2 regions of the Anaerostipes faecis genome follow, and region 2 is predicted to be linked to the other one. Evidence: predicted binding sites of a transcription regulator. Region 2 holds the regulator's gene; the other holds the start of a gene.
What was found. Region 2 encodes Rex, which represses fermentation and respiration genes when NADH is low (regulators of the CRP and FNR family bind a similar motif). Its sites were predicted from a motif close to ATTGTTAANTANTTAACAAT; they were not measured.
Positions count from the first base shown of each region.

Region 1: QGT46_RS14480 (butyryl-CoA:acetate CoA-transferase) is a predicted target of Rex. The motif match lies at 3,137-3,156, and genes of this name have one in related genera.

Region 1 is NZ_CAJSYK010000028.1:1,519-6,300, reverse strand. It holds gene QGT46_RS14500 (GGDEF domain-containing protein) at 1-130, opposite strand, end outside; gene QGT46_RS17100 (hypothetical protein) at 351-491, opposite strand; gene QGT46_RS17095 (hypothetical protein) at 614-823, opposite strand; gene QGT46_RS14490 (tRNA (mnm(5)s(2)U34)-methyltransferase) at 988-1,536, opposite strand; gene QGT46_RS14485 (L,D-transpeptidase family protein) at 1,641-3,023, opposite strand; gene QGT46_RS14480 (butyryl-CoA:acetate CoA-transferase) at 3,178-4,518, shown strand; gene QGT46_RS14475 (L-lactate dehydrogenase) at 4,606-4,782, shown strand, end outside.
Region 2 is NZ_CAJSYK010000012.1:87,978-92,759, forward strand. It holds gene QGT46_RS09810 (ABC-F family ATP-binding cassette domain-containing protein) at 1-1,254, opposite strand, end outside; gene QGT46_RS09815 (redox-sensing transcriptional repressor Rex) at 1,407-2,066, shown strand; gene acpS (holo-ACP synthase) at 2,083-2,445, shown strand; gene QGT46_RS09825 (NAD(P)H-hydrate dehydratase) at 2,442-3,923, shown strand; gene alr (alanine racemase) at 3,907-4,782, shown strand, end outside.

The sequences.
Region 1 (4,782 bases), on a different contig from region 2:
GAATCTTATCTCCGCAGAAATGTCCCCACGTGTCGTTTACAATCTTAAAATCATCAATATCGCGCAGTGCCAGCACTGCAAAGGCCGCCAGACAGTTTTCCACCTTTTTTAGGAAAGCATGCCGGCTCAGCAGTCCGGTGAGCTGGTCATAGTTTGCAAGCGTCGACAGGCTGCGGTTCTCATCCTGCAGTTCCTGCCGGCTGACAGCGGCAGAAAGCTGCGAAGAAACAGCTGCATATAAAATAATCGTAATAACCTCAGCGCAAGGAAAACGCAGTTCTAAAGTCCCGCCAAAAGATAAGGAACGTATTTATGTTTGAAGGAACAAAAATAAATCAGGGAGGTCATATTCATTGCCTCCCGCCCTTCTTCCAATATTTCTCCTCAAACTGATCCGCCGGGATCGGATTTGAAATATAAAATCCCTGTATACTGTCTGCACCCAGGGAACACACTGCTTCCAGTTCTTCCGGATGCTCGACTCCTTCCACACATACAGCAATCCCTACACTGTGGCATAGCTTTATGACCGCCCCGATAAAAGAATGATTAAATACATGATCCGGATATGAAGCAGCCAGCGTTTACATGTAGAGAATGCCTGCTCCAATATTCATTTTCCTGCCTCTATAATCAGCCCGCTGTTTTCAAGGAGCGGTATAAACTGAGCAGGACCTGCGGCTTCAGTGTCAGGACAGGACCATCGGAGCAAGCCCGGGTACGATTCTTCCCGCAGTTCAAAATCCTGCAGCATATTATCGGAAATCAGAGCCATATCGGTTGTCATATCGATGATATAGATATAATCTTCTGTACTGCTCACAATCGCATCATAAAACGCCTGTCCGTCTATATGGAACGCACCGTTCTCTCCCGCAATTTTTTTTCATAAAATCTTCCTCCATCTTTAAAATGCCGCAGAAATTAAAACCCGGTTTTAAGCTTTCTTCCACTCATAAATTACAATGTGCCGGAGGAAAGAGCAAGCTAATCCAGTTTCAAAATAAGTACCGGAAGCGGAGGATGATTCTGTTTATTATAAAAGTCCTGTTTTATAACAATATATCTCCTGTCATCCAGCTGCTTTAAGTATTGAAGGACTTCTTCTTTCTCCGCAAACCCGGTATCTCCTCCACTATAAATACAAACACTGATAACTCCTCCCGATTTCAAAAGCTCAAGTCCCACTTTAATAGCCTGTATCGTACTTTTCGGCCTTGTAGCAATACTGTGATCCCCACCCGGAAGATAACCCAGATTAAACAAAATCGCCTGTACCGTACCTTTTTCTGCATACCGGTCCATATTTTCATGGCTGTCCAAAATAAACTTTGGATGGTATCCTTTTAATTTCAGCCGCTTCCTGGCATTGAACAGTGCTTCCTCCTGTATTTCAAATCCAATCACTCTGTCTGTGAGCCCGCACAAGTACTCAGTGTCACCTCCGTTTCCAACCGTTGCATCGATACATAAGTCTCCTTGTTTAATAAAGCGTCTCAGCTCTCCATGCACCCACTGTGTTATGCTGATCCTCATTTTCATTCCCTCCTGATCCGTGGACAAAAAGGTCGTAGACCTTTCCTATGAAATAACAAAAAGAGAGAGCCCGGACTATTTAAATCCTGCTCTCTCGGTTTAGTTTAGTAATAGCAGATAACCGGTGTTCCGGCATCGATCATATTGTAAAGGGTTGCAGCTGCATAAGGCGGCATATTGACACATCCGTGTGATCCCCCGGAAATATACTCACTTCCTCCGAAAGAAGACCTCCAGCTTGCATCGTGAAGTCCCACGTTGCCGTTGAACGGCATCCAGTAAGATACCGGTGAGTTATAACCCTGACCGCTCAATGTCGCATTGCGCTGTTTGTACAGTACAAATGCCACACATTCCGGTGTTTTTCTTCCCGCTTCCATCTTGCCTGTGACTACGGATGAAGAAAAGACAACCTTTTTCTTTTTAATGTAGAAAACTTCCTGCTGTCCCATATCGACCTCGATATAAGTATCGCCGATGTCTCCCTGATATCCGTCGTATACCTTTGCCTTTTGGCGCCAGTATGGCTCTCTTGTCTCTTGTGTGCCCTCTTTCAGCATTTTTTTGACTGCGGCTTCTTCCTTTTCACGGCTCATTCTCCAGCCGTAAGGACCTCCGAAAATCTTTTTGGTTCTTCCGTCGTGAGTCTTGACAGTGCGCATAGTCCCCATCGTGTTATATTTGTATGCAAACTTCATAACCCAGTTTTCCATCTTCTTCATGTCGATAGTAAAATCTGTGTCATTCTTGATCTTAAACCACTTGTGGTATACATCCTTATCAAGAACTACCGTCTGTTTCCCGAACTTATAAGTAATACTTCCCTTCAGAGAATCGTTCATCCTGTCTTTCAGAGAAATGATCTCTTTGCTCTTGCTAGTATACTTCGGGACATCATAGGCGCCTTCCTTGTCCAGATCCACGACAGCGACACCGCCTTCTACGGCACTCTTTATGAGTTTTTCCGTCTGTTCCTTCTTTAAGACCGTACCGATTTCTTCTTTTTGGATCTGATAAGCTCCGTCTTTGTAAACCGGTTTGGCATTTCGGATCTTGATGATATTTTTCTTTTTGAAGCAGTCAAGGTTTTTTAAGGCCTTTTGAAATGCTGCTTTGTCATAAGCAAACATATCGATATCGTTGTACTTCTCTCCCCCGAAAACACCTTTGATCCACAGAAAAGAACTCTGTCCGTCTTTGAGCTTCCTGATCTGGTCTTCACCGTCAAAGGAAACCTTGAGCACACTGCTCTTTAAAACTTCCTCTCTGCCTTTTCGCTCTTTTACGGTCAGCGAATAGCCGTCCGCCTTTTTTTTGAAAATGTCTGTAACTTCGTCAACTGTCTTGTTGGAAACATCGACACCATTGATCTTTGTTCCATATGTAAACTTCTTGCTGAAATACACTGCGATACAGCAGTAGATCACAAAAATAATCCCGACTGTGATCAGTGTGTAATGCTTCCAAGTAAATTTTTTATGTTCCATAAATGTCCTCCTAAACTCAGTATCTAATTATAGTACAAAACTTGTAAAAAGGCCACCCATAATTTAAATTATTTTACTTGTGTTTCTTTTATGCGGATGGTACAATGAAACGGTATGTTAATAAATTAACAGATAAAAGACAGGAGGATTACTTATGTCATTTAAGGAAGAATACCAAAAGAAACTTAAAACAGCCGATGAGGCCGTAAAAGTTGTGAAATCCGGCGATTGGCTGGAGTACGGCTGGTGCGTCACCACACCGGTTGCCCTTGACAAGGCTTTGGCAAAAAGAATGCCGGAATTGGAAAATATTAATATCCGGGGCGGAATCGTCATGTGGCCGCTGGAGATTACAAAGATCGACTCCCCTGCCGATCACTTTACATGGAATTCCTGGCACATGGGCGGACTGGAGAGAAAATGGATCAACGAAGGATTCGCATATTATGCACCAATCCGTTATTCTGAGCTTCCAGGATACTACCGCAATTACATCGATCACATAGATGTTGCGATGATGCAGGTTGCCCCGATGGATGAACACGGATTCTTCAACTTCGGGCCAAGCGCATCCCACCTGGCTGCAATGCTTGAAAAAGCCGACTGTGTCATCGTGGAGGTTAACGAAAATATGCCTCGCTGCTTAGGCGGATTTGAAGAGGGCGTACATATTTCCAAAGTTGATATGATCGTCGAAGGCGGAAATCCTGCGATTGCAGAACTGGGCGGAGGCGGAGCAGCCACTGATGTGGACAAAGCCGTTGCAAAACTCATTGTAGACCAGATCCCGAACGGCGCATGTCTCCAGCTTGGTATCGGCGGAATGCCGAATGCCGTAGGTTCCATGATCGCGGAATCCGACCTGAAAGACCTGGGTGTTCACACTGAAATGTATGTGGATGCGTTCGTAGACATTGCAAAAGCAGGAAAGATCACCGGTGCCAGAAAAAATATCGACCGCTACCGTCAAACCTATGCGTTTGCAGCAGGAACCAAAAAATTATATGACTACTTAGATAACAATCCGGAATGTATGAGTGCTCCTGTAAACTATACAAATGACATTGCAAGGGTTTCTTCCATTGACAATTTCATCTCTATCAATAACGCCGTGGATGTGGATCTGTACGGACAGATCAGTGCAGAATCTTCAGGAATCAAACAGATCAGCGGCGCCGGCGGACAGTTGGACTTCGTCATGGGAGCTTACTTATCAAACGGTGGAAAGAGCTTTGTATGTCTTTCTTCCACTTTCACAGACAAGGCCGGCCAGATGCATTCCCGTATTCTTCCTACCCTGCATAACGGGTCTATTGTAACAGATACCCGTGCCAATGCCCACTACATCGTCACTGAATACGGAATGGCAAACATGAAGGGACTCTCTGCATGGCAGCGCGCGGAAGCCCTGATCAATATCGCTCATCCAGACTTCAGAGACCAGCTGATCAAAGACGCAGAAAAAGCTCACATTTGGAGAAGATCCAACAAATAGATTTTGATACAGTTTCTCACTTTATCAAAATTCGATGAATATTTTATCCTCCTTTGTTAAACTACTTAATACAAAGGAGGATTTTTTATGATCAATAATAGAAAAACGGCCATCATTGGCTGCGGATTTGTCGGTGCGTCCACCGCATTCAGCCTGATGCACCAGGGACTGTTTTCCGAACTGGTCTTAATCGATGTAAACGAAGAAAAAGCCAAGGGTGAGGCGATGGATTTAAGCCATGGGCGCCCGTATGTAGATACATCC
Region 2 (4,782 bases):
TTCCGGAAAGGAATCAGATATCTCCTCGAAGATTGTCTTATCCGGATGCAGGTTGTCCTGTGCCTGGTCGTAATATCCGATGGATACTTGGGAACCGAGCCTGATCAGTCCTTTGTTTTTAGGCATTTGTTTGCAGATGATTTTCAACATCGTAGTCTTTCCGGTTCCATTGGCGCCGATCAATGCCACGCGCTCGCCGCGGAATATTTCAAAATTTATATCGGAAAACAGCGTATGCGGCCCGAAACTTTTTTCCAGATGTTCCACCGTTAAGACATCGTTTCCGCTGACAACCGACGGTTCGATAGCAAAGCGCATTTTCCCGTCGATCTCCACAGGCTTTTCGATGACATCAATTTTGTTCAGCATCTTTTCACGGCTCTCGGCCCGGCGGATGGATTTTTCCCGGTTAAACTGCTTTAGTTTTTCGATGACCGCCTTCTGGTGCCGGATCTCCTGCTGCTGGTTTTCGTACTCCTTTAAGCGGATCGCCTTTACCTGATCCCTTTTCTTAATAAAAGAAGTGTAGTTGCCGTCAAAGAGCATCGCATGCCCCGCCTCGATCTCCATCACCTTGTTGACGATCTTGTCCAGGAAATACCGGTCATGGGAGACCAGGATGACAGCGCCCTCATAGTGGCTTAAATAGTTTTCCAGCCATTGGATTGACTCAACATCCAGATGATTGGTAGGCTCATCCAGGAGAAGAATCTCGGGCTTCATCAGCAGAAGTTTTCCGAGAGCTACCCTTGTCTTTTGTCCTCCGGACAGTGTCTCAATCATTTTTTGAAAGTCTTCCTCTTTAAACCCGAGTCCTTTTAAGATTCCTGCGATCTCACTTTCATAGGCAAAACCGTTTTTCTGTTCAAATAAATGAGTGGTCCTGGTGTATTCCTCCATCTTTTCTTCGAGCTCTGCGCCGCTTAAATGCTTCATCATATGCTCCAGAGAGCGGAGTTTTTTGTCCAGTTCGATCACATCTTGTTTTATGGTCAAAAGCTCTTCATAAATGGTGCGGGAAGAAGTATGGTCCTGATGCTGTGCGAGATAGCCGATATCGGCGTCCTTCTTTTTGTGGATCTCCCCTTCGTCGGGTGTCATCTGATCCATGATGATCTTGAGCAGGGTGGACTTTCCGGCGCCGTTTAAGCCGATGACGGCGAGCCGGTCCTTCTCATTGATATGAAAGGAAATTCCTTTCAGGACTTCCTGGTCGACAAATGTTTTATGTATATTCTGACAAGATAAAACCATAGTGCACTCCTTCAAAATTTCTAAGCTGTAAAAATTCCTTTTAAGCATAACATAATTTCTGAAAAAACGCACCGAAAAGTTTGACAGTTATTAGACAATCTTATATAATTTATTTAATTTGAGTAGTTAATAAAATAAGTGGGAGGGTAATAATGTCATCAATGGATAAGAATATATCACCGGCAGTTATAAAGAGATTACCTAGATATTACCGTTATTTGGGGGCTTTGAAAGCAAAAAATATTACGAGGATCTCATCCAAAGAGCTGAGCGAGAGAATGAAAGTAACTGCATCCCAGATCCGACAGGACCTGAATAACTTTGGAGGTTTCGGGCAGCAGGGATACGGTTACAATGTAGAAAACCTTTACGTGGAGATCGGCAAGATCCTGGGGCTTGACAAGAGCAATCAGATGATCATTGTCGGTGCCGGAAATCTGGGGCAGGCATTGGCCAATTATCAGGATTTCAACAATAACAGCATTGGTTTTCAGGTGATCGCACTGTTCGATGTAAATCCGAAGCTGATCGGCATCACGGTGCACGGAGTAGAAGTGCACGATATTGACGATATGGAAGAGTTTATAAAGAATCATGAGATCAAGATCGCAGCCCTCACGCTTCCGCAGGACCAGGCGCCGAAGATTGCCAAAGATCTTGTGTCCTGGGGCATCAAAGGATTTTGGAACTTTGCTCCTGTGGATCTCACGCTGCCAGACAGTGTGACCGTGGAGAATGTCCATCTGGCAGAAAGTCTCATGACGCTGACTTACAATATTCACAGCAGGGAAGACGGCGAGGGCGCGGAGTAAAGACGGGAGGAACGCCATGATTGTCGGTATAGGAACTGACCTGATAGAAATCGGGCGGGTACAGAAGATGGTGGAGAGAAAGAACCGCCTAAGCCGGATTTTTTCAGAAGAGGAACTGGCATACGCAGGTTTAAACAGTACGACTCTTGCTGGTAATTTTGCAGTTAAAGAAGCCGTTTCCAAAGTATTTGGAACCGGCTTCTTCGGATTGGAGCCCTATGAGATCGGAGTGTTCCGGGATTCAAAAGGAGCGCCTTATGTGAAACTGACAGGCAGAGCCGAAAAGCTGGCATCGGATATGCAGATTACGAAATTTCATGTGTCGGTTACGAACACAGGGGGGCTGGCACAGGCTTTTGTCATAGGAGAGTGTCTATGAAATATGTTTTGAAAAATCAGGAAATGCAGGATGTTGATAAAGAGACCATACAGCAGATCGGAATGCCGGGTCTTGTGCTGATGGAGCGGGCCAGCGAAAAAATTGCCCGAAGGCTCATGGAAACGGTCAGAAAAAGTGACAGGATACTTTCTGTGGCAGGATGCGGAAATAACGGGGGAGATGCGCTGGCTGCGGCCAGAATCCTTCTGGAGGAAGGATATTCTGTGGATTTCACAGTCGTGGGGGAGCTGTCCAAGGCATCCGGAGATTTAAAGACGCAGTATGATATCCTTACCCGTCTTGGGTATGAGCAAAAAAAAGAAATAGATTATAACGGCTATGACTGGATTTTGGAAGGAATGTTCGGCGTAGGCCTTTCCAGGGAGATAGCGGGGATATATCGGACCGTTGTGGAGAGGATCAATGAAAGCAGAGCCAGAGTCATGTCGGTCGATATTCCCTCCGGCATCAGCGGGGATACGGGGAAAGTCCTTGGATGCGCCGTCAGGGCAGACGCTACGGTGACGTTCGGCGGGCCCAAGGCAGGACATCTGCTCTATCCGGGAAGAGAATATGCGGGACGGCTGTATGTAGAAAAGATAGGTTTCTTTGATTCCGTTTTAAAGAAGCATGCAGGGGGATTCACATACGACAGGGAAGATCTAAAGAGGCTTCCGGGCCGTTTTGCGGATTCTCACAAGGGCACCTACGGAAAAGTCCTGATCATAGCAGGAAATGAGACGATGTCAGGGGCTGCTTTTTTTTCGGCAAAGAGTGCTCTGCGCATGGGCAGCGGACTGGTAAAGGTGATTTCCTGTGAAGCCAACCGTCCGATTCTGCAGTCTATGCTTCCGGAAGTACTGTTCGGAACATATGAGAATGTAAAAAAAGCCCTTGAATGGTGTGACTGTATCTTATTCGGACCTGGAATGGGAGTCTCAGAGCGGACCAAAGAATTATTGGAAGAGGTTTTACAGTGTGGAAAGAAACCTCTTTTGCTGGATGCCGACGGCCTGAATACGGTCAGCCGTTATGGAATGGAGATCGATTATCCGGCAGGGTGTGTTCTCACACCGCATCTCCTGGAAGCTGCAAGGCTTCTTGAAATATCCGCAGAGCAGGTGAAAGAAAGTTTGACGGATGCGGGGCAGAGGCTTTCGGACAGATTCCGCGGCACTGCTGTGCTGAAGGATGCGGCGACGCTCGTAGTGTCAGCCGACCGGCCCGTTTATTATAACAGCAGCGGCAACAACGGAATGGCCACAGGGGGGAGCGGAGACGTGTTAAGCGGCATGATCGCAAGTCTCCTCGGGAGAGGCATGGGATGTTTGGAAGCTGCGGTTCTGGGCGTCTATGTCCACGGGCTTGCAGGAGACCATGCTGCAGAAATTTTGGGATACGACAGCATGCTGGCATCAGACATCATCGACGCGGTCAGCAGTGTTTTAGGAGGAATCAGCAATGAATCAATATTATAGAGTATATGCAGCCATCGACCTGGATGCGATCTGCCAAAATATCAGCGAGATAAAGAAAATTGTGGGGCCGGATACAAAGATCATGCCGGTGATCAAGGCCGACGGCTACGGACACGGGGCAGTCCCGGTGGCGAAGGCATTGAATAAGATCGGCGTCGACGGTTTTGCGGTGGCGATCATTGAGGAAGGGATCGCACTGAGAAAACAGGGGATCACAAAACCGATCTTAATTCTTGGATATACTTCGGAATATCAGTATGCTTCTTTGATCCAGCACGAAATTGAACAGACGGTATTTTCTTATGAGATGGCGGAGGCGATCTCTAAATTTGCGGTTACGATGAAGAAGGAAGCCAAGATACATATCAAAGTGGATACCGGAATGAACAGGATCGGTTTTAAGCCCACGGAAGAATCTGTCGGGCAGGTACAGCGTATCCGGAAGCTTCCGAATATTAAGATCCAGGGGATTTTTACTCATTTTGCATGTGCGGACGAGGAGGAGAAGACATCAGCCAGACACCAGAAGGAACTGTTTGATCAGTTTGTCTCAAAGATTGAAGAAAAAGGGATCAAGATCCCGGTCAAGCACGTCTCCAACAGCGCAGCCATCATGGACCTTTGTGAATGCCGCATGGATATGGTGCGCTCCGGCATCATCACCTATGGACTGTACCCATCCGAAGAAGTGGATAAGTCGGCCATTGATTTAAAGCCGGCACTTTCCCTGATCAGCCATGTGATCCATGTAAAGGAAGTGGGACCGGGAGAAGGGGTCAGTTACGGCTCAACGTTCGTTACGGACAGGAAGACCAGGATCGCGACGATACCGGTAGGTTACGCTGACGGCTATCCGAGG